One region of the Sporosarcina sp. SG10008 genome, then DNA from elsewhere that is predicted to be linked to it. Evidence: riboswitches for the same ligand, from Rfam matches in the RefSeq annotation. Region 1 holds a riboswitch; each other region holds the start of a gene.
The links. Region 1 has a riboswitch for lysine ahead of ACGLYD_RS05150 (aspartate kinase). Riboswitches for the same ligand answer to the same signal wherever they lie in the genome.

Region 1 (7,833 bases):
AACATGAAGATGAAATCCTCTATTGGGCCGGAAAAGAAGTAGCTCGAAAATTCCCGATTTTTGGTGTTGATGAACTTCCTGAGTTCTTTCAAGAAGCCGGATGGGGGCCCCTTCAACTCGAAAAGACGTTGAAAGACGAGGCTTTTTATTCTTTAAAAAATGATTTCGCTACAAATGCCCAAAACAGATCTTGCCAACTTGAAGCCGGTTTCATTGCACAACAGTACCAGAAATTTAGTGGATTGCTCACTGAGTGCTACGGAGAATTTAACGCAAAGGATGGTCTCATCCATTTCCAAGTCAAATGGGACTTAAAAACGAAAGTTGAGGCATGAAAAAGAAGATGCATCCTTTAAATCGGGCGCATCTTCTTTTTCATACAACTAATCTATATATGTTGAACTATTGATTCTATATGATCTCCAGCGAAGGCATCTCTATGCGCCGTGCGTTGTACAGGGGTTTCTTTATGTCAACATATATAACTAAAAATAACCAGTAAATTACTGCTTATTTTCATGATGAAACACCCTATGTACAGTTTCCGTAGGGTTGCACCTCTCGCAGTTTTCTCGTTAATCACATGAGGGGTTTTTGGGAACGAATGAATAAGCACTTTCCAATCCATAATAGAGCAGCCAAAGATGGAATTTTGGCTGCTGAATCCATCTATATAGCATTTCCTTTTTGATTTTAAGGAAGTGTCACTTTCTATATGGAATTGCACTGTAACTTGTATAGTCTTAACTAAAATTTACAAGGAAGGCTTTATTAAAAGTGATAGAGCGCCCTTTGTCTTCAGGCACTTGCAATAAAATGGTTAACAATAGACATAACAAATTATTTCAGTCGTTGTCTAACCCGAATTGTTTATGAAGCGCCGCTACCGCTATTTCCATATCCGATTCTGGAATAACTACGGATACCTTGATTTCAGACGTACTAACCATTTTCACAGGAACTGATGCACTACGGAGTATCTCAAACATTTGTGCAGCGACTCCTGGGTTGGATACCATTCCACTTCCAACGATTGAAACTTTCGCAAGACCCACTTCAAAGTCGGCTCTGTTGTAACCAAGAGCTTCTTTTTCCGTCTCTAAAACATTAATAGCTTCTGCAAAATCCTCTTTCTTAATGGAAAATGACACAGACGGCTGTACGCCTTCCATAATTGTCTGGACGATAATATCGACGTTAACATGGTGATCCGCAAGTGCAGTGAATATATTCGCAAGCGAGCCATTGTATGGAACGTCATACATAACTGTAATCCGAATGATATCTCTTTCAAAGGCGATGCCCCGAACAATTAAATTGTTTTCCAAATCAATTTCCTCCTTGATAATCGTTCCTTCACCTTCCATATGTGCAGGTCTGACCCGAAGCGGCATTTGATGGTTCTTGGCAAACTCAACCGCTCTTGGGTGAAGTACTCCTGCACCTAAATTCGCGATTTCAAGCATTTCATCATATGATATTTCCTCAAGCTTCTTCGCTTGTCCAATTAATCTTGGATCTGTCGTAAATACCCCTTCAACGTCTGTGTAAATATCACAGATAGCTGCATCTATTGCAATCGCAATCGCCACAGCACTTGTATCAGATCCCCCGCGACCAAGTGTTGTCAACTCACCTGAGCTGTCAGCACCTTGAAAGCCGGTAATCACTGCAACAGCACCCGATTCAAGCGTCGATACAACCTTATCTGCATTGACTTGCTCGATTCGCGCATTGCCGTGAACTGACTCTGTCGTTACACCCGCTTGCCACCCTGTATATGAGCGAGCCTCCAAACCTTGTGCCGCAATTGCCATCGCTAAAAGGGATGCTGTTACTTGCTCACCTGTCGCAAGTAGCATATCAAGTTCGCGGCGGCCCGCTTTCGGATTAACTTCCACGGCGAGCTTTAGAAGATCATCCGTTGTTTTCCCCATTGCAGAGACGATAACCGCAACTTGATTCCCCCGACTTACTTCACCTTGTACAAGCTTTGCAGCGCGTGCAATCCTCTCGGGGTTCGCAACTGATGTGCCACCAAATTTCATTACAATTCGTTCCATGATTTTCCCTCCAATTTCCGCCTGAACGCAAAAACGGCCCTCATAAGTATGAGAGCCGGTCCGATTGGAGCGCTCGCCGAAGAGCCGCCCCGTTCAGATAGCTCTCCAGGTATTTTTATACCTGACAGACTTCCATTTATTCAATGGAAATCCAGCAGGACAATCGTGACAGCCGATTGGTCCGCTTCGGCGAATACTCCTTTCAATCCCGTTCATCAGGCTGCCGCCTTCCGGAGATTTACTATTGGTATCCGCACCTCTATCTTCACTACATATGCAATTTTTAGTGAAAAAACTCAGTGCGTTCACTCTATCACATTACTTCTCTTCTCGCAATGCCTCTTCACGGAAATACGTTTCCACTGATTCTGCAACCACCTTCGGCAAGCCCGCTTGTTGCAGCTCTTCAACGGATGCTTCACGAATCTTTTTCATAGACTCAAAGTGTTTGAGTAATAATGTTTTTCGTTTCGGTCCGACGCCTGGTAATCCATCGAGCGCTGATGTCAATGAATTCGTTTCGCGCCGTTGCCTGTGGAACGTAATTGCAAACCTGTGCACTTCGTCTTGAATTCGCTGTAACAAGTAAAATGCTTCACTCGTTCTCTTTAGCGGGATCATTTCAATCGGATTGCCATAGAGAAGTTGCGCCGTCTGGTGTTTATCGTCCTTCGCAAGTCCAGCAATTGGAATCGACAAGTTCAACTCATCTTCAATGATTTCCCTGGCCGCTTCCATATGACCTTTACCACCATCTATAACGATTAGGTCAGGTAATGGCAAATCATCCTTTAGCACACGGATATAACGCCGCCTTACAACCTCACGCATCGCCGCGTAGTCATCGTGTGCAGCTGCAGTCTTCGTCTTATACTTTCGGTAGTCTTTACGATTCGGTTTCCCATCAAGGAATGACACCATTGCAGAGACGGCATCTGAACCGTACATATGTGAATTATCAAATGCCTCAATACGGTACGGTATGGTGATATTCATCGCCTTGCCAAGTTCTTCACATGCGCCAATTGTACGAAGTTCTTGTCGTTCAATAAGTTGGAACTTTTCTTTCAATGATATCTCGGCATTCTTGATGGCTAGATGGACGAGATCTTTCTTTTTACCGCGCTGTGGAATGAAGACATTGACATCTAGAAGTTGACGGACGATTTCACTATCCATTCCCTGAGGCAACAAGATTTCTTTCGGGATTAAATGTTGGGACTTACCGTAAAACTGTCCGATGAACGTTAGCAGTTCTTCTTCCGGTTCTTGATAAACCGGGAATAGCGATACATCCCGTTCAATTAGCTTTCCCTGACGGACGAAAAAGACTTGAACACACATCCATCCATTGTCCACAGCAAATCCGAAGACATCACGATCAGTGAAATCACTCATCGTCATCGCCTGTTTTTCCATAATCGCTTCAATATTAACAATCTGATCGCGGTATTCTTTCGCGCGCTCAAACTCCAAATTCTCCGCAGCTGCAGCCATTTTTTCCGTCAATTCTTTTTTCACACTTTTATAGCCGCCATTCAAAAAGCGGGTAATATCATCAACCATTTCCTTGTACGTTTCCAATTCCACTTCATTGACACAAGGGGCGAGGCACTGGCCAAGATGGTAATACAAACAGACCCGATCAGGCATCGTATGACATTTTCGATAAGGATAGAGCCGGTCAAGCAACTTTTTCGTTTCACCGGCGGCAAAAGCATGAGGATACGGACCGAAGTATTTCCCTTTGTCTTTTTTCACTTGTCTCGTAATGATTAGTTTCGGATGACGCTCTGCCGTTAATTTTAAGTAGGGATAGGTCTTATCATCTTTTAACATGATATTATATTTCGGATCATACTGTTTGATAAGGTTCAACTCGAGGACAAGCGCTTCCAGATTGGTTGAAGTGACAATATATTCAAAGTCTATGATTTCTCCCACAAGTCGCTGTGTTTTAGCATCATGGCTACCCGTAAAATAACTACGAACCCGATTTTTCAACACTTTCGCTTTTCCCACATAAATGATTGTCCCTTGCCTATCTTTCATCAAATAACAGCCTGGCAACTCCGGTAATATGGCCAACTTTTCTGCGATTAACTCATTCATCTAATTCACCTACCAAAAAACCGGGTGCCAATGAAGGACCCGGTTATTCTATCAAATACATCTCGGCTATTTGCGACTGCCGCTTCGCTTTCATCGCAAAAAATAATTCGCCCAGATTTTGAACTTCTGCTAAATTAAGTTACTAATTAAGCGTGTTTTGCAATCAATTCAGCAAGTGCTTCTTTTGGTTTAAAGCCGACAACTTTGTCAACAATTTCTCCATCTTTGAAAAGAACCAAAGTAGGGATTGACATGATACCATATTTACCTGCTGTTTCTTGGTTGTCATCAACGTCAACTTTAACAATGTTCGCTTTACCTTCGATTTCGCCGTTTAGTTCTTCAAGAACTGGAGCGATCATTTTACAAGGTCCACACCAAGGTGCCCAAAAGTCAACAAGGACAAGTCCTTCTTTAATGTTTTCGTCAAAATTCTGATCAGTCGCGTGAATAATAGCCATAATAAATTTTCCTCCTCTTAATAGATAACCTATGTCTGTATTATAGCATGCAGCTATATGACGGGCTAAATATATGCTTAGTTATTGAAAGAAGCTCCCCACTGTTGAGGGAGCTTCACTTTAAATTAGTTTGTCTTAATTTTTTTAATTTCTTCAATCATCATCGGAATAACCTCGAATAGGTCACCAACAATTCCATAGTCTGCTACTTTGAAAATATTCGCTTCTGAATCTTTATTGATTGCCACGATTACTTTCGAGTTAGACATTCCCGCCATATGTTGGATCGCCCCCGAGATACCTGCAGCAATGTACAAGTCCGGTGTAACAACTTTACCAGTTTGCCCGATTTGTAGAGAATAGTCACAGTAATCCGCGTCACATGCTCCGCGAGATGCACCGATTGCTCCACCTAAAAGTGTCGCAAGTTCTTGCAATGGTTCGAAGCCTTCCGCACTTTTCACGCCACGGCCCCCAGCAACAACAACTTTCGCTTCTGAAAGATCGACACCCTCTGTCGATTTACGAATAACTTCTGAAATGATTGTACGAAGATTGGTAACATCAACAGATAGTGCAGCTACTTCGCCTGTTCTGGCTGCGTCGTGCTCTAAAGGCGCAATGTTATTCGGACGTACTGTGATGAATAGAAGTCCGTCTTTGTTCTTCACTTTTTCAAATGCTTTACCAGAGAAGATTGGACGGATGAATACCGCAGCATCGCCCTCGCCTTCAATAGTAGTTACATCAGAGATTAAACCTGATGCTAGTTTACTAGCAATCTTAGGTGACAAATCTTTCCCTAAAGCTGTGTGACCGAACACAATAGCTTCCGGTTTCTCTTGTTCGTAAACTGCCATAAACGCTTGGCTGAATGCGTCAGAAGTATATAGTTTCAAATGTGGATGTTCCACAGTAACGACACGGTCAGCTCCGTAATGAATCATTTCTTCTGCAAGTGACTGAACAGCATCGCCGAGCAATACCCCGACAACCTCTCCGCCTCCCGAAATCTTTTTAGCAGCTGCAATCGCTTCGAATGAAACGTTACGCAAAGCTCCTTCTCGTGCTTCCCCAAGTACTACTACTTTTTTAGACATTTATAGTCCCTCCATTACAATTAAAAGTCTGATTAGATTACTTTAGCTTCATTTTTAAGCAGATTTACAAGTTCATTCACTTGATCAGAAATATCGCCTTCAAGAATACGTCCAGCAGCTTTTTGCGGCGGAAGGTAAATTTCGATTGTTTGTGTTTTCGCTTCTACGTCATCTTCTTCTAGGTCAAGATCATCTAGTTCAAGCTTTTCAAGCGGCTTTTTCTTCGCTTTCATAATACCTGGAAGTGACGGGTAGCGTGGTTCGTTAAGACCTTGCTGAGCAGTCACTAGTAATGGCAGTGACGTTTCAATTGTTTCAGAATCCCCTTCAACATCACGAATGATTTTGACGGATGTACCGTTGATTTCAAGGTTCGTAATTGTCGTTACGTAGTTAATGCCTAGAAGTTCAGCCACACGTGGACCAACTTGTCCAGAACCGCCATCAATTGCAACGTTTCCTGCAAGAATCAAATCTACTTCTTTATCTTTCAAATACTCAGCAATAATTTTAGCAGATGTGAATTCATCCATTTCATCAAGGTCATCTTCAGTATCGATTAGAACCGCTTTGTCTGCACCCATTGCAAGCGCTGTGCGAAGTTGTTTTTCCGCGTCTTCTCCACCGATTGTAATGACAGTTACTTCGCCGTCATTTGCGTCACGTACCTGGATAGCTTCTTCAATTGCATATTCATCATAAGGATTGATGATGAACTCCGCACCATCCTCAGAAATTTTACCGTTAGAAACCGTGATCTTTTCCTCTGTATCAAATGTCCGTTTTACTAGTACATAAATATTCATATTGCAGGCCTCCCTAACTTTTTAATTATTTCCCTTTAAATACAGGTACACGTTTTTCAAGGAATGCTTGGATTCCTTCTTTTGCATCCTCAGAGACGAAAACTTCACCGAATGAATCAGCTTCTGCCTTCACGCCTTCATAATAAGAAGGATGCTTCGTAAATTGCAGCATCTCTAGTGCAGCTTTCACTGCGACAGGACCCTTCTTAGCAATCTTCTTAGCAAGCTCCATTGTTTTAGGTAGGAGTTCTTCATCTGTATAAGCATGATTGGCTAGTCCTAGACGGGCTGCTTCTATCCCACTGATTGGATCACTCGTTAATAACATCTCCGCTGCTTTCGGCATGCCGACGTAACGCGGAAGACGCTGTGACCCAGCAAAACCGGGGATTAGACCCAATTGCAATTCCGGCAAGCCCAGTTTCGCATTTTCAGTTACAATCCGCATGTGACAGGCCATCGCTAGTTCAAGCCCACCACCCAGTGCCGCGCCATGAATAGCGGCAATAACCGGTTTAGAGAAACGTTCAAGCCGTTCAAAAACTTCTTGTCCACTTGCGGAAAGTTTTGAAAATTCTTCGCCTGAAGTGACAGATGTAAATTCTTTAATATCTGCTCCAGCCGAGAAAAACTTGCCTTCTCCGTGAAAGACAATGACTCGTACAGAATCGTCGTTCTCCACTTGATCAAGTAATGCATTCACTTCCAGTATGAGTGCGCGTGAAAGCGCATTCGCGGGTGGCCTGTTAATTGTCGCAACAGCTACCCCATCATCAATTGCTACTGTTAGAAACTCCATTTCATCCCCACTTTCCATCAATTACGCCTCGGCGTAATTGCGTCCAAATTTTGAATTGTGCCTGCTGGATGCAGGTATGGAACCTTTGCCGCAGGACGCGGCGAACTTTGGTTGCCTTCCCGAACCCACTTCAAAATTTGCGACATCCGCCAGAGGCTACTTAACTTGATTCAAGTTACGCTTTCATTCCATTCATAATCAGCCTATGTACTTCGGGTGATAGTTTCATTAAATCATATTTTTGATCATTCATCACCCATGAAGTGATTGTTTCGTCAATTGTACCAAATACCATTTGTCTAGCAAGCCGGATATCAAGGCCTTCGTCTAGCGCCCCATTCACGATTCCCTCTTTCAAAATTGCATCTAGGAGCGTTAAATATTCTTTTAGGACTTCGTTAATACGAAGACGTAATTCTTTATTCGATTGACGAAGTTCTAGTTGCGTAACAATTGCCAAGTGACGGTCTTCATGCAGAATGCGAAAATGAC
Region 2 (7,833 bases), 660 kb from region 1:
TCTGGTGCCAGCAACACTTTACGTTGGCATTAACCTTGGCTTAATCGATGGAATTACACCGCAAACCGTCGTTGGGCTATCTGTTATTATGATGATCTTTACGGGCTTGGCGTCGACAATTTCCTATATGAAGACAAAAACAATTGATTTCAAAAGTGGGTTCATCTTTTTCTTAGGAAGTGTTCCCGGGACACTTATCGGTGCATTTGTGAATAAAGGACTTGACCTGCCATCATTCAATCTCTATTTTGGTATTTTACTTATTCTATTATCGACGCTTCTTCTGGTACGTAAATATTTGAAACCGGTCAGCTGGTTTGTCAATCACGGCAAAAAAAGAACTTTCACGGATAATACAGATCAGACTTTTATTTATGGGTACCCTGTTTGGTTTGCATTATTGCTGACATTTGGCGTCGGATTTGCATCGGGTCTTTTCGGCATCGGAGGAGGTTCAATCCTCGTACCAGCGATGATTCTACTCTTCTTATTCCCACCGCATGTCGCAGTCGGTACATCTATGTTCATGGTGTTTTTATCAGCTCTCGTCAATTCAATCACGCATATTTCTCTTGGCAATGTACCGTGGCTTTATACGATTCCAGTCATTCCAGCAGCTTATATCGGGGCTAAAATAGGTGCTCGGTTAAATCAAAAGATGAAATCGGAAACGCTTGTTGTTGCACTGCGAATTATCCTGCTCTTACTAGGAATCAGATCGATTATTGACGGACTTATGGGGTGACATATGAATCACAAGGTTGAAACAATTCATTTCTATCATACAAATGATATCCACAGTCATTTTGAAAGCTGGCCGCAAATTAGTAGGCTTCTTTGTGACAAAAAGCGCGAGCATTTAATAGAAGGAGATGCTTGTTATCATTTTGACATCGGAGATCACGTTGATCGTTCTCATCCATTTACGGAAGGGACGAAAGGTCAAGGAAACATCCGATTGTTGAATGAAGCAGGCTATGATGCGGTAACAATCGGCAACAACGAAGGAATTACCATGTCGAAAGAGGCTTTATCTACTCTTTATAAGGATGCCAAGTTCGATGTCATTCTAAGTAATTTATACGAAGAAGATGGTAGTCGTCCAAAATGGTTGTTACCTTATAGAATCTACGTTACTGAGCAAGGGACAAGAATTGGTGTTATAGGAGCTACTGCAGAATATAAAGCCTTCTATTTGAAGCTCGGCTGGCAAGTGACGGCGCCTCGCCAAAATTTAAAGCTTGTTGCTGAAAGCATTGCTGCTGAGACGGATGTAATTGTTTGTCTATCACATATGGGAATCCATGAAGATGAAAAGCTTGCAGAAGAATGTTCAGAAATCGATGTCATTTTAGGCGCGCATACGCATCATCTATTTCATGACGGCAAATTGATTGGTAATACACTTTTGGCTGCAACAGGTAAATACGGTGAGTATGTTGGTCATGTAACCGTGAAATTTAACACGGATGCTAAAGAACTTTTACAAATGGATGCGGAACTTGTCAGGACAGATTCGATTGAAAGCAATGAAAAAGATATTGAAAAAGTAAATGATCTAATCAAAATAGGAAAGCAGGCAATGGAGGAACAAGTTTTTTATAATCCTTCTCACTTATCTCAAAATCTATTTGATGTTAGTTCGCTGTCCTCTTTCTTTGGTAGAGCGCTCATTGCGTATTCTCAAGCGGATTGTGCCATGTTTAACGCAGGAATATTTCTAGGTAGTCTCGAAAAGGGGTGGGTGACAAAAGAGGATTTACATTCACTTCTACCTCATCCAATCAATTTATGTCTCATTACACTCGATGGATCAGAATTGAAAGAAGTCTATGAGCTGTCATTAACGAAAGAGTGGCCGCAAATTGAAATCAAAGGACTTGGTTTCCGTGGCTCGTTAATGGGTGCGATGATTCATGAAAGACTTTATAAAAATAGAAATGATCAGCTTTTTGCGGGCAATCGGGAGGTTGTATCAGGTCAAAAATATACACTTGCAACACTGGATATGTTTACTTTCGGTTTTTTCTTTCCATCGCTTAAACATGCAGAAATAGAGTACTATATGCCTGAATTAATCAGGGATGTGCTTGGTTGGTACGGAACCACACTAATTAAAGAATGAACGACTACCTTCCTGCATAACGTATAGTAGGAGGAGTCGTCTTGAGATTTCACGGCCAAGTTACTAGAAAATCCAGGAAGAAAAAACGCAAATTGTTACCCCTTCTTATTCCTGCAATTCTTATCGCAATTGCCCTTTTTATTTACATTATTAATGCAAGGCTTGCCCCAATTTATATTCAATATGCAGAGGTACAGACAGAAAAAATCGCGGCCCATGTTATCAATAAAGCCATCAATTCCAGGACTGCCAATGTACTTGATGTCAATGATATCATTGTAAACGTCCCGAACGATTCTAAAGGGATGGTGAAATTCAACACTGAAATCATCAACAGAGTATTAGCGGAGACACATGGTCTTGTCGAGTCCCATCTTCAACAGGCTGAAGCGGGCAATCTAGCTTTATTACCAACAGATGAGATAGAATTTGATTCGCAAGCAATGAAACGTGAAGAGGGAATTGTCTTTTTTGTCCCTCTTGCTCAAGCGGCAAATATTCCACTACTAGGGAACTTAGGGCCTAAAATACCGATTCGTTTTCATGTCATAGGTCAAGTACAAGCGACTATAGATACAAAAATTAGTGAATTTGGTATTAACAATGCCGTTGTTGAAGTGAATATATTATTAACAGTAAATGTCCAAATCATTGTCCCACTTGCAACAAAGCAAAGTGTAGTGACACAGAAGATTCCGGTAGCTATGGGACTAATTCAATCAACAGTACCTCAAATCTATACGACTGGTGGTGGGGATCCGCCATCGGTCGAAGTTCCAGCCCCTCCCGCGATAGAGGAATGAAAAGGGACTTGAAAATGGTGTGGATAACTGATAGGCTAGTAGAGGATTGAAATATCGATTGGGTAGAGGCTGCATTGCTTATTAGTCACACACGCGAGATTGACACCGATGACCGTGTGTAAAAGGAAGCTTTGCCGAAGTTTGGTAAGATCGTCGGGATCTATCAGGCTGGGGTTATTCCGAATAGGGATAACACTGTCATACATTTTTGAACATGTATGATGAGCTACAAGTCGTGAGTTAGATAAGCAGTATTAGTTATCCAACAAACGAAACGTAGATAAAGCCGGCTCCTGATGCACTCTGCTGAGTGTAATTAGTAGCCGTTTTTTTATTCCCCCTATACAGGGCCTCAACCCGACTAAATGGAGGAATAGTAGATGATAGGAACATGGGTATCCATTTTACCACCACTAATCGCAATTATTATGGTGTTTGCAACTAAACGGGTGCTGTTGTCGCTCGGAGCAGGAATAGTCTCAGGTGCTCTGCTGGCGGCGTCGTTCGGACCTGTTGAATCATTAAAAAATTTATTGGAGTCAGTTAAGGCTACATTTTGGGATGGTGGACTGAATACAGGGAACATTTACATTATCCTTTTCATCCTTCTATTAGGGGTTATCACTGCATTTGTTAGTTTATCCGGTGGAAGCAGGGCATTTGCAGAATGGGCAGTGCGGCACATCAAAACAAAACGTGGTGCAAAACTGCTCACAGTATTTCTCGGTATAGCTATTTTTGTGGATGACTATTTCAATGCATTGGCAGTTGGCCAAATTGCTCGTCCGATTACAGATCAGCATCGAGTTTCAAGAGCAAAACTAGCTTATTTCATCGATTCAACCTCAGCACCGATTTGTGTCATTTCACCAATTTCAAGTTGGGGTGCCTTTTTAATAGGCCAACTTGCACTTATATTTGGTGGTGCTGCAGCGATTAGCTATTCACCACTATCTGCCTTCATTATGATGGCGCCTATGAATTTTTACGTTATTGCAACACTTGCAATGGTGTTTTTCCTTGCGTGGACCAATTTCGATCTATTCGAAATGAAGAGACATGAACAACTTGCTACAGAAACAGGTCAATTATTTGATCCTGCTAAAACAATTCCAGGTCAGTTAAAAGAAGACTTCCCAGTACACGCACATGGCCGCGTTCGGGATTTAGTCGCACCAATCGTCACACTTGTTGCAGTGACATTTGCGGTTATGATTTGGACAGGTTATTTAGCCGGCGGATCAATGAACCTTTTGTCAATTTTTGAAAATACGGATGTCTCTCTTGCATTACTGTCGGGTGGAATTATCGCCACGCTAATAGCGGTAGTATTATATATGCAACAGATGAAAAATAATGAAACGGCAAGCTATTCTCTTATTGGCAGTGCCTTTATAAATGGATTGAAAGCAATGATGCCACCTGTGCTGATTCTTATTTTTGCGTGGTCATTATCATTCCTGATAGGAAAATTGGAAACAGGCTTATATTTATCAGAGCTTGTGTTGAAATCGAATATATCGGTTTCATTCCTGCCGGTCATCATGTTTATCCTTGCTTGTATTATGGCCTTTTCGACAGGTAGCTCATGGGGGTCATTTGGTATTCTTATGCCGATTGCAGGCACCATAATGATTGACGCGGCACCGGAAATGTTACTGCCAGCACTTGCAGCAGTACTTGCGGGAGCAGTTTTCGGCGATCATGCTTCACCGATTTCTGACACAACGATTCTATCTTCTACAGGTGCAGGCTGTAACCATATAGATCACGTTGCGACACAGTTTCCTTATGCATTAATCTGTGCATTGGTGGCCACAATGGGCTATATCATCTTAGGTATCACAGGCTCCATATGGATAGGTCTAGTTGGTGTTATTGTTATTCTTGTAGTATTGTTTTCTGTTTGGACGATGAAAGCTAAAAAAGAGGCAACACAGCTGTCTTTATAATAGTAAATGATTGGAAGCGGTGAACTTTTTACCGCTTCTTTATTATGTTTAAAATAGTTTTCTAACAAAAAAATGTTTTGACAATAGTCAGATAGGTATATATACTAGGCGTTAAGACTAAAGTAATCAGAAAATGGTGAACTTCCATTCAATGATTAGTTAAAAGTATTAGGAAAGGATGATATTGTATAACTGATCTTTCTATTAACTGTTAGACTTATTCGAAGAAATTAAACTTCGAAAGATGAGAACTGAAAACTCTCTATAGACCGAATAGAAAGTTTGTTTTACAATAAGCATGTAAGCGGAAACAAAATGATATCTTTCGGAATGCTAAATCGTTTGTCGTACTAGTTCGATTTAAATTGTCGGAAGTATCAATCAAAAGGGGGATTTTATATGAAATTGAAAAAGTTTGCAAGTGTATTTGCCGCTTCCGCTCTAGCAGTCGGATTGTTGGCAGGGTGTGGTGCAGGGGACAAAGCTGAGGAAGGAAGCACAGGTGGATCTAAGGGCGGCGATACGATTAAAATCGGAGTCAACCTTGAATTATCAGGTGCTGTTGCCTCTTACGGTACTTCCGAACTATCGGGAATTGAACTTGCAGTTGAAGAAATTAACGCTGCAGGCGGTATTGATGGCAAGGAAATTGAACTTGTCAAAGTCGATAATAAGTCTGAGCCTGCCGAAGCAACGAGTGCAGCGCTTAAATTGATCACTCAGGATAAAGTAATTGCAATCATCGGAGCAGCTACAAGTGGTGCTACTGTTGCACAGGCTGAAATCGCTAATGGCAACAAAACTCCACTTATCAGCCCATCTGGGACAAGCCCGAACGTAACAGTTAAAGATAACGGGGACGTTAATGAATTCGTATTCCGTACGTCATTTATTGACCCATTCCAAGGAACGGTTGCAGCAAACTTTGCAGCGAATGATCTTAGTGTTAAAAACGTAGCGATTTTCTCTGATAATGCAAGCGATTATTCAAAAGGTCTTGCATCATCGTTCAAAAAAGATTTTGAAGCTGCAGGTGGTAAAATTGTTGCTGAAGAATCTTACGTAGGTAAAGATTCTGATTTCCGTTCAACTCTTACACGCATTAAAGCAGCAAATCCTGAATTCATTTTCATCCCTGGATACTATGAAGAAGTAGGATTGATTGTTAAACAGGCTCGTGAAATGGGTATCACTGTTCCACTTATGGGAGCAGATGGTTGGGATTCTCCAATTCTACTTGAACTTGCCGGTGCAGAAGCATTGAATAACACATTTACAACAAATCACTATTCATCTGAAGATCCAGACGGTATCATTCAAGAATTCAACAAAAAGTTCAATGACAAATATAGTAAATCACCTGACGCATTTAATGCACTTGGTTATGACACGGTTTATCTATTAGCTGATGCTATTAAACGTGCAGGCGGTCCAGATTCTGTGAAGATTAAAGATGCTCTAGCTGAAACAAAAGATCTTGAGCTTGTAACTGGCTTGTATTCGGTTGATGAAAACCATCACCCTGTCAAATCAGCTACTATTCTTGAATACAAAGACGGCGAACAAGTCTTCAATACAAAAGTTAATCCTTAAATCAATCACGCAACTAATAGAAGTGGTAAACTTCTGCTGAATGAAGTTAAAACTGTAGGAATGGAGGGAGGATGTCCTCCCCTCATTCCTTTTTTAAGCCTTATTTTAAAGCTGGAAAAGGAGTGAAAAGTTAATGGAATGGTTACAACAGCTAATAAACGGTATTTCACTCGGCAGTATTTATGCGTTAATTGCACTAGGCTATACAATGGTTTATGGAATTATCAAACTCATAAACTTCGCACATGGTGAAATCTTTATGATTGGTGCATTTATTGGGTATTACTCCATCGCGGGTTGGGGTCTTGGATTCATCCCTGCCCTACTATTATCAATGGCTTCCTGCGCAGTTATTGGCGTTCTTATCGAACGAATAGCCTACAAAAGATTACGAAATGCGACAAGAATCGCGGCGTTGATTACTGCAATTGGGGTGTCACTTCTTATTCAAAATGGTGTCATTTATATGCGTGGTGCGCAACCTAATGCGTATCCAGAAGTACTACGCAATAAATCATTTGATTTTTTCGGTGCTCAAATAAGCAGTCAGTCAATCCTAATTCTTTCTGTTTCTGTCACATTGATGATCATTCTTCAATTTGTTGTACATAAAACGAAAATCGGAAAAGCGATGCGAGCTGTTTCCTATGATGCTGAAGCAGCTAAGCTGATGGGAATTAATGTTGACAACACAATCTCGGCTACGTTTGCGATTGGATCAGCTTTGGCTGGTGCAGCGGGCGTTATTTTCGGTATTTATTATACAAAGATTGACCCGTTAATGGGTATTATTCCTGGTTTGAAAGCATTCGTCGCAGCTGTCCTTGGTGGAATTGGAATTATTCCCGGAGCCATGGCTGGAGGTCTTGTGCTTGGAGTAGTAGAAACATTTGTCAGTGCGCTTGGTTTCTCTCTTTGGAGAGATGCTGCGGCATTCGTCATTTTGATTTTAATACTCATCTTCAAACCGTCGGGACTCTTTGGTAAAAATACACGTGAGAAAGTGTAGGTGAAACAATATCATGAAAAAGTCAAAACAGTTTTGGTCATTTATTGCTTCATCTCTAATCGTTTATACGGTTATTCAAGTGCTCATAAGTGTAGGTATATTAAATGATTTTCATTCTAATACATTAATCTTTATGGCAATTAATATTATGTTGGCCGTCAGTTTGCACTTAGTAATTGGTGTTACAGGACAGTTTTCACTTGGTCATGCAGGATTCCTAGCAGTGGGAGCCTATATTTCGGCAATCGTGACGATGAAATTCCAACTGCCATTTCCAGTTGCAATTTTAGCGGCAGGGGTTATTGCTACAATTGCAGGGCTAATCATTGGGATTCCAAGTTTACGGCTACG
Region 3 (7,833 bases), 990 kb from region 1:
ATTACCTTCGATATGTGGGGGCTCATAATCTGCGCTCTGTTTCGACGCACGATATTTTATTACGATGTATGCCAACATACCGAAAACCACGACCACAACCAACGCCATGGTAGCAATCGATATCCAAATAACATTAGAAATCGTTTCAGCTTGCGGCCCTTTTGGATCCATAACCATTACTGGTTCACAGCCAGCTAACACTGCGATAATACTGATAATCAAACCTAAAAAAGTCCATTTCATTCTCATGAAGGTACCCCTTTCTTTTACTCTATAAGCTTTAGTAGCATAATAAAAAAACATATTAGTCGGTTACTCTCACAACACATTTTCATCTTATTATAATGAAATACTAAAAACAATTACCTAAAGCGAACTTCATCAAAACTTCATCAATTCTTCACCGAAAGGCTAGTAATTACGTCACAAAACGTTCAACAAGTTCACTTTTCATTTATATAAAAATCATGAATACCTTATTATTATTAAATGTTTCATAGTCTGATTACTGAAAAAATATGTTATTCACCCCTTATTAATTCAGGCTTTTCTCACCTCACAAATACTGAAAGAAATAATTTAATTAAAACCCGTATTGGAATCAATTACATTCGTATTCAATTACTCGTTACCACACAAAAAACACTTTTTTTCTTGAATGTATTTTGGTTTCACATTATTAATAACATGCCAAACATCAAATCAATTAATAATAATTTGAGTACCGAGAGGATTAAATGATTTGTTATTGAGTCGAATACTGGACACAAAAAAGGTACCAGGTTAAAAACAATTCCCAATTGTTTTTAACCTGGTACCTTTTGCAATACTTGAATACCCAATAAACCTTTACCCCATTTATAGTAAAGAGATTATTTTTAATGGGTTGGATTCCTTAATAATCTATAATTAAATCTCCAACCATGTAACGCATCCAACGTGCGTTGGGTGCTGACGGTAGTATAAATTAAGATGTAACTGTATTCATTTCTAGAGGTACATATCTAAACTGACATTCGTTGCGTATGACATAATAAAAGGAAGGGGAAATAATCATCCCCTTCCTTTTATATAGTAAACTCAAATTCTTTTAAAGAAGGATTATTTGTCACTAAACCTTTTACTCTTTCTATTGTATTAGAATCTTTGGGTACCCCACCACTTCTATTAAGCACGAGCCACCTGAGACAAGCCAAGGCTTCAAAAACTTCAAGTTCCTTCTGCTGAATATCATTTTCTAAAAGATAAGCAGAACGAAACACATAAGCATATCGCTCTGAGACATATATTTTCAGTAAAGTAAGTGACCACGCAAAATCATATCTCGGGTCCCCTAATTGCCCATTCGTCCAATCGATTACAGTATACTGGTCATTTTCCTCCATAATGTTATTCACATGAAAATCGCCATGAATAATATGTTCTTGCTTTATTTGGGTTGTTTGTACAAGAGAAATCAATGCTTTATATATGTCAGAGTGTTCTCTTACTCCAGGAAAAAAATAGTCAATGAAATCGTACTTTGGAAGTTTTATATTTCCAATCTCTTTAACGGGAATTTGATGTATTTTTGATAAGATGTTTGCAATCTTTGTCATTTTCTTTTCGTTTGCTTTAAGCACAGGTATTCCGTCAAATGTTGTTAACAACACCTTATCTCCTTTTAGATTTATCCCCCAGCCTAATGGTTTAGAGACTGATAATCCTCGTTCCAATAGGACATTCAATAATCGATATTGAAAACTAATATCGGGTTTAGAACTCTTACTCCATACTTTCAATACAAAGCTATCTTTACCTGAACATATCTTCATGACTTCAGCTTCAAATCCATGATCCATTGGCTGCATGGTTAAGGTGTCTCCTTGAATTAATAGATCATCCATAACTTCATTTTGTTCTACCCAATTCACGATGCCTAAAGGGGTTCCCAAGAGTATTCCTTCTCCCTTCTCCTTAGTGAAAGATACACACTACCCAAACAACTCAAAATACCTTTTTATATTTTCACAAGCACTAGATTTCAATTTACTGCATCTTTTTTCTCCTATTCACAACTACGCGACACCAGTGAATAACGCGATTACATATCTCTTAGCACAACAAAGACATATTGTCATCTAACTGTTTTACAGCTCTGCTTATAGTATCTATAACTAATTCTGGGTTTTCTAAATGTATTGAATGATTATTGTTAGTTTTAATTTGCACAGTATTATTTGTCAAATTACTAAGAAGTTTTTGTTGTTTAATCCAAATTGGGTCTATATTATTAGAACTTAGAATTGTTACGGATAGATTTAAATTAAGTGGTTCGGACTTTTTAAGTTGCATAGCAGATTTTTCGCTATATAGAAATTCCTTAAAAACAGCTTCATAAGATTTTGAACGGTATCCTATATACTTAATATACTTCTGATATGGTTCTGGAAGTTGTTTTCTTCCAACAGGAAGTTTTAATAATTTCGGAAGCCCTAAACCACTGGTGAGATAACCGAACTTGAATAAATTCAGATTTTTCCTATGCATTTTCCTTCGAACAGCGTCCCATTCAGCACTCAAATATCTATTTTCATGAACAGAATCAATTAAGATTAAAGATGCTACCTTATTTGGATATTTACTAGCAAATAATCGCATATTTAGACCCCCAAAGGAATGTCCTACTAAGATATATGGTGGATTTATTTGAAGCTTCTCTAAAATCTCCGATAAATCACTAACAACATCTTCGCTTGTGTATGCTTTCTCTATTGCAGTGCTCCAACCATACCCTGCTCTATCAAATGAGATTACCCTGCAAAACTTAGATAATTGAGGCTGAATATAATACCAATCAATTGAACAGCAACTTAACCCCGCGTCTAATATTACAGTACATTTAGCCTCTTCACATTCAGAAACAACAGTATGAACTACCCTATCTTTTATATTTACTAAATCACCTATTTCTCTTACCCTATTCTTCTTATCAAAATACATGTTTGCCATTACAAACGGAAAACCTACTATCTCTAATGTGGTCTTAATGATTTTTTTAGTTTTCATGTCTTCCCACCTTCCCATACAAGGTAAATAATACCATAAACTAATTTAAATTCGCAGAAAACAATGCGAATTTTATAAATTGATTAAAATCCCCTGGATCTGTTCACCTCTTCCAATTTAACCAAATTGAAGTAAGTTGTGACCTCAACCATCGGGGAACTACAAGTAAAACATCACCAAGAACAATAGAGAATACGTTTTCGAACACAAAAAAACGATCACATTTCGAAATGTGATCGTTTTTATTAAAGTGACATTGAATACCCATGCCTCGCCAAATACTCTTCCTTCTCTTTATAATCCGGCATAATACTTCCGACACGTCTCCAAAATGAGCGATCATGATTCATATGAAGTATATGACAAAGTTCATGGATTATCACATAATCGATGACTTCAACCGGGGCCATAGCTAGACGATAATTAAAAGTTAGCTTTTTATCCGAACTACAACTACCCCACTTGGCTTTAGACTCTACTATTTCGATGATTTTAGGCTTTACTTTTAGTTGTTTTTGATATATTTTTATCCGTTCTTCTATAATCGTCCTACAGCTGGCGATATAGAACTTCTTGAGATTTCTTTTAAGTACCTCTTCATTTAACTCACTACTATCTATTAACTCATGAAGAAAACGGTCTTTCCCAAGGTATAAAAACTTCCCTTGAGCGTGATACTCTCTTGCCTTAGGGGCTTCTCGAGCTACTTCAATTTCATGTATTTTCTCTAGTATCCTTTTCCCTTTGCTCTCAATGGCACTGACAATCATTTCTTTACTTGTGTCATTTGGAGCTTTAACAGTTATGAAACCAAACGAATCTATCTGAATCGCTAGCTTCTTCCTATTTCCATACTGAACATTAAATTCTATAATTTCATTTTCAATTTCAACTTTCATAACTAACATCACCTTTATACATTTATTCCTAACTCTTGTTTATTAACTAATCCGCTGTTTTCTTTCTATTCTTAGCCACAATCCATCGATTCGCTTCCTGATACATTCATCTTAGTGTGTATTAACCATTCTGGCAACAAACGCTCCGTAGAGTAATTCAGGCGATACGTGTACAACTACTTTTTGGGACGAAAGAACAGCGGTTCTTCTTATCTGGATATAATCCGCCAAAGATACAATTTTGGCGGCTGAAACTTTCTTTATGATTTTCTCTTTTTTAATAGTAAAGAAGTGTCACTTTCTATTAGGCATCACATGATTAGATGCATAGTCTTTCTTAAAAGTAAGCAAGAAGCACATTATACAACGTTCAAGAGTGCCCGAAATTGTATCTTCGGGCACTTACACTCTCTATAGAAAGTCATCTATTCATTTCTTCCAAAACAGCTGCATTTTCCACTTGAACAATGCAGGAACGCGACAGGCTACTATCCACAACAGGATTACTAAAAAATGTATGGCTAGTACCCCTCAGTAAATCTGTCATGAATAGTTAGCCGGAAGCGGGCCGGAAATAGTCCAGTGAAAATGAAGGTCATCAAGCCCTTCTCACTAGTATTTTATTCAAATAAATGGGTCATCAACAGACGAAATAACATTTAAAAGAATATCAAGTCCCCATTAAATTCAGAACCTTTCTAGAACTCGGCACCTTTCCCTTGCAATTGCGTTAGAATAGAGGTAAGGTTTGTCTAATTAGAAATTCACTTATTTCAAAAATTTTGAAGTAAGGATAGAGGCGCAAAGACCATCAGTACACACGTGGAGGATGATGAGATCCTGTGACATTTGTGGAAAGGGGAATTTGCCGAAGTGGAGAGAATCTCATTTTCTTGAAGCTGGTTCTGTGTTGAATAAACACAGAATTGTCATATAGGAAACTATATGGAGGGCTATCTTATGCAAAGAAATAATTTATTATTTCTACTGCAACAACGAGCCCTTGTTGTTGCTTTTTTGCGTTCATTCACTAACTGCCCTTCTTCCTCTATTTTTTTAAAATAAATTATAGGATGTGGAGAAATAATGAATTTCGGACAAGTATTAACTGCTATGGTGACTCCTTTTGATGAAAATGGTGAAATTGATTTTCAAGCTACAAAAAACTTAATTAATTATTTAATTGCTAATGGAACAGATGGCTTAGTGGTATCTGGTACAACAGGAGAGTCTCCGACGTTAACAGAAGAAGAAAAGGTCAAATTATTCAAGTTTACAGTGGACGTTGTGAATGGCAGAGTTCCGGTGATTGCTGGTACAGGCTCGAACAACACAAAAGGATCAATTGAACTAACAATACTTGCAGAAGATGTAGGTGTCGATGGTATTATGCTCGTTGCGCCATACTATAACAACCCATCTCAAGAAGGATTATATCAACACTTTAAGACAATTTCGGAGGTCACATCTTTACCGATTATACTTTATAATGTTCCCGGACGCAGTGTTGTCAACATATCTGCTGAAACAGTCATTCGCCTTTCAAAAATACCTAATATCGTTTCTATTAAAGAGGCAAGCGGTGATTTAGATGCGATGGTCGAAATTATTACTCATACACCTGAAGATTTTTCATTGTATAGCGGTGATGATGGTTTAACAATTCCAGTGTTATCAATTGGTGGAACAGGTGTTATTTCTGTAGCATCCCATGTTATAGGAAATGAAATGCAAACGATGGTTGAACATTTCAAAAGCGGCAATATTCAAGAGGCAGCTAAGGATCATCGTAGACTACTACCTATAATGAAAGCACTTTTTGCTGCTCCAAATCCATCACCTGTAAAAGCAGCTTTGAATTTAAAAGGAATCCCTGTCGGTGGTGTCCGCTTACCTATGATTCCTTTAAGCGATGAACAACTAAGTTCACTACAACGAGCACTAAATATCCATGAAAAAGTAACTTTTTAAAAACCATTGTGAAGGGTACCAGGTTCCAAAACAATTCACAAATCAATAAGAACCTGGCACCCATCACTCTATCTCATCGTCTATAAGCTTAGTGGGTGCAAAATTTAGACCCTCAGCGAGCCACGGAACCCCCTGGCAGCATAGTAGGATTCTGCTCCATTGTGATACACAAAGACAGTGTCGTAGCGCCAATCACAAAAGATAGCCCCTCCGAGTTTTCTAATATTGGCAGGTGTTTGCACCCAGCTCGATGTTTTCATATCGAACTTTCCAAGTTCCTGTAACTCCCGGTATTGTTCTTCCGTTAAAAGCTCAATGCCCATGTCGGAAGCCATATCAAGAGCATTATTTTCTGGTTTATGCTTTTTTCTTGACTCCAACGCTTCAAGGTCGTAACAAACACTTCTACGGCCTTTAGGGCTTTCTATTGAACAGTCATAAAAAATATAATCGCCCGACTTTTTATCATGACCAACAACATCCGGTTCACCACCGGTTATTTCCATCTCATTAAGCGACCATAGTTTTTCAGTATTCGCTTCCAACTTCGCTTGGACTTTACTCCATTCAAGTTCTTTATGGCGATTCATGTTTTTCTCAAAACGAGCTTTCAATATTTCGAGTAATTCTTCACGTTGTTCTAGTGACAACTCCTTGTTTCTCTTTGTCATACTAGTTTCCTCCCCTATATTTTTATTATGTATAGAATACCCTTAATTTTTATTACGAGCTACCTTAAATAAAACCGGAGGAGAAAATTTTTCATTTTTCTCCCCCGGTTTATTTTTATGAATTAAAATCATATATCTGACCTTTAATCAGATATGCCGCGCTCTCAGCAATATTTGTGATGTGGTCTGCTGTTCTCTCAAGATAACGATTTACAAATAATAACTGAACAAGCTGATTTGTGTCTTCTGGATGTTCACTTAAATACGTAGTCAGTTTTTTATAGTTTTCACGACTACATTGATCCACTTCATCCTCTAAGTCGCCAACTTCTTTAGCAAGTACCATACTTTCCTCTAAAAAAGATCGAAGTGCTTTTCGGAGCATCTCAATTGATAGTTCATTCATCTTCTCTACATGTGTAAGTTCCAGTAAAGAGGTTGTCTGGCCAATCTTAATGGTTGATTTCGCAATATTTACTGCGAAATCCGCAACCCGTTCAATTTCAGATGAAATTCTTAGTACACCAATAATCTCGCGTAAATCCCTTGAAATAGGCGCTTCTTTTGCCATGATCCAGATTGCAAACTGGTTAATATCCATTTCAAGTTTATCAATCGCCGTATCGCCCTCTATGGTTTTAATAGCCAGCTCAACATCTTGTGTTTTCAAGGCTCTCACTGCTCTTTCTAGAGCAGTAATGGATAGTTCACCCATTTCGGTGATTTTAGTTTTTAATTCCTCTAAGTTTTTCTCGAAGTTTTCTCGCATACCCCTTTGTTACCCCCTATTATCCGAATCGACCTGTCACATAATCTTCTGTCCTTTGATCCTTAGGCGTAGAGAAAATTGTATCTGTATCATCGTATTCAACAACTTCTCCATTTAAGAAAAATGCTGTTTTATCAGAGATTCGTGCAGCTTGTTGCATGTTATGAGTAACAATAACAATCGTATAATCTTTTTTCAATTTCGTGATTAGTTCTTCGACTTTTAACGTAGAAATTGGATCTAGTGCGGAAGTAGGCTCATCCATTAATATAACATCTGGTTTCATCGCAATGGCACGTGCAATGCAAACACGTTGTTGCTGACCACCAGACAAACCTAGTGCTGATGTTTTAAGACGGTCTTTTACCTCTTCCCAAATCGCGGCTCCGCGTAAACTTTCTTCCACAATTCGATTTAATTCTTTTTTATTTTTTATGCCTTGCCCCTTTGGACCATAGGCAACATTATCGTAAAT

Region 2: linked by a shared signal. The riboswitch ahead of ACGLYD_RS01990 (Na+/H+ antiporter NhaC family protein) and the one ahead of ACGLYD_RS05150 (aspartate kinase) in region 1 are both predicted to bind lysine.
Region 3: linked by a shared signal. The riboswitch ahead of dapA (4-hydroxy-tetrahydrodipicolinate synthase) and the one ahead of ACGLYD_RS05150 (aspartate kinase) in region 1 are both predicted to bind lysine.

The regions. Positions count from the first base shown of each region.
Region 1 is NZ_CP172607.1:1,047,583-1,055,415, reverse strand. It holds gene ACGLYD_RS05155 (YslB family protein) at 1-335, shown strand, start outside; gene ACGLYD_RS05150 (aspartate kinase) at 846-2,063, opposite strand; lysine riboswitch at 2,154-2,333, opposite strand; gene uvrC (excinuclease ABC subunit UvrC) at 2,382-4,175, opposite strand; gene trxA (thioredoxin) at 4,322-4,636, opposite strand; gene ACGLYD_RS05135 (electron transfer flavoprotein subunit alpha/FixB family protein) at 4,762-5,736, opposite strand; gene ACGLYD_RS05130 (electron transfer flavoprotein subunit beta/FixA family protein) at 5,769-6,542, opposite strand; gene ACGLYD_RS05125 (enoyl-CoA hydratase) at 6,568-7,341, opposite strand; gene ACGLYD_RS05120 (TetR/AcrR family transcriptional regulator) at 7,517-7,833, opposite strand, start outside.
Region 2 is NZ_CP172607.1:388,884-396,716, forward strand. It holds gene ACGLYD_RS01975 (sulfite exporter TauE/SafE family protein) at 1-745, shown strand, start outside; gene ACGLYD_RS01980 (bifunctional UDP-sugar hydrolase/5'-nucleotidase) at 749-2,125, shown strand; gene yunB (sporulation protein YunB) at 2,167-2,928, shown strand; lysine riboswitch at 2,984-3,165, shown strand; gene ACGLYD_RS01990 (Na+/H+ antiporter NhaC family protein) at 3,309-4,880, shown strand; gene ACGLYD_RS01995 (ABC transporter substrate-binding protein) at 5,280-6,473, shown strand; gene ACGLYD_RS02000 (branched-chain amino acid ABC transporter permease) at 6,607-7,482, shown strand; gene ACGLYD_RS02005 (branched-chain amino acid ABC transporter permease) at 7,496-7,833, shown strand, end outside.
Region 3 is NZ_CP172607.1:60,594-68,426, reverse strand. It holds gene qoxA (cytochrome aa3 quinol oxidase subunit II) at 1-249, opposite strand, end outside; gene ACGLYD_RS00285 (aminoglycoside phosphotransferase family protein) at 1,068-1,934, opposite strand; gene ACGLYD_RS00280 (alpha/beta fold hydrolase) at 2,095-3,048, opposite strand; gene ACGLYD_RS00275 (M48 family metallopeptidase) at 3,294-3,947, opposite strand; lysine riboswitch at 4,734-4,911, shown strand; gene dapA (4-hydroxy-tetrahydrodipicolinate synthase) at 5,034-5,918, shown strand; gene ACGLYD_RS00265 (DUF4256 domain-containing protein) at 6,023-6,589, opposite strand; gene phoU (phosphate signaling complex protein PhoU) at 6,705-7,358, opposite strand; gene pstB (phosphate ABC transporter ATP-binding protein PstB) at 7,378-7,833, opposite strand, start outside.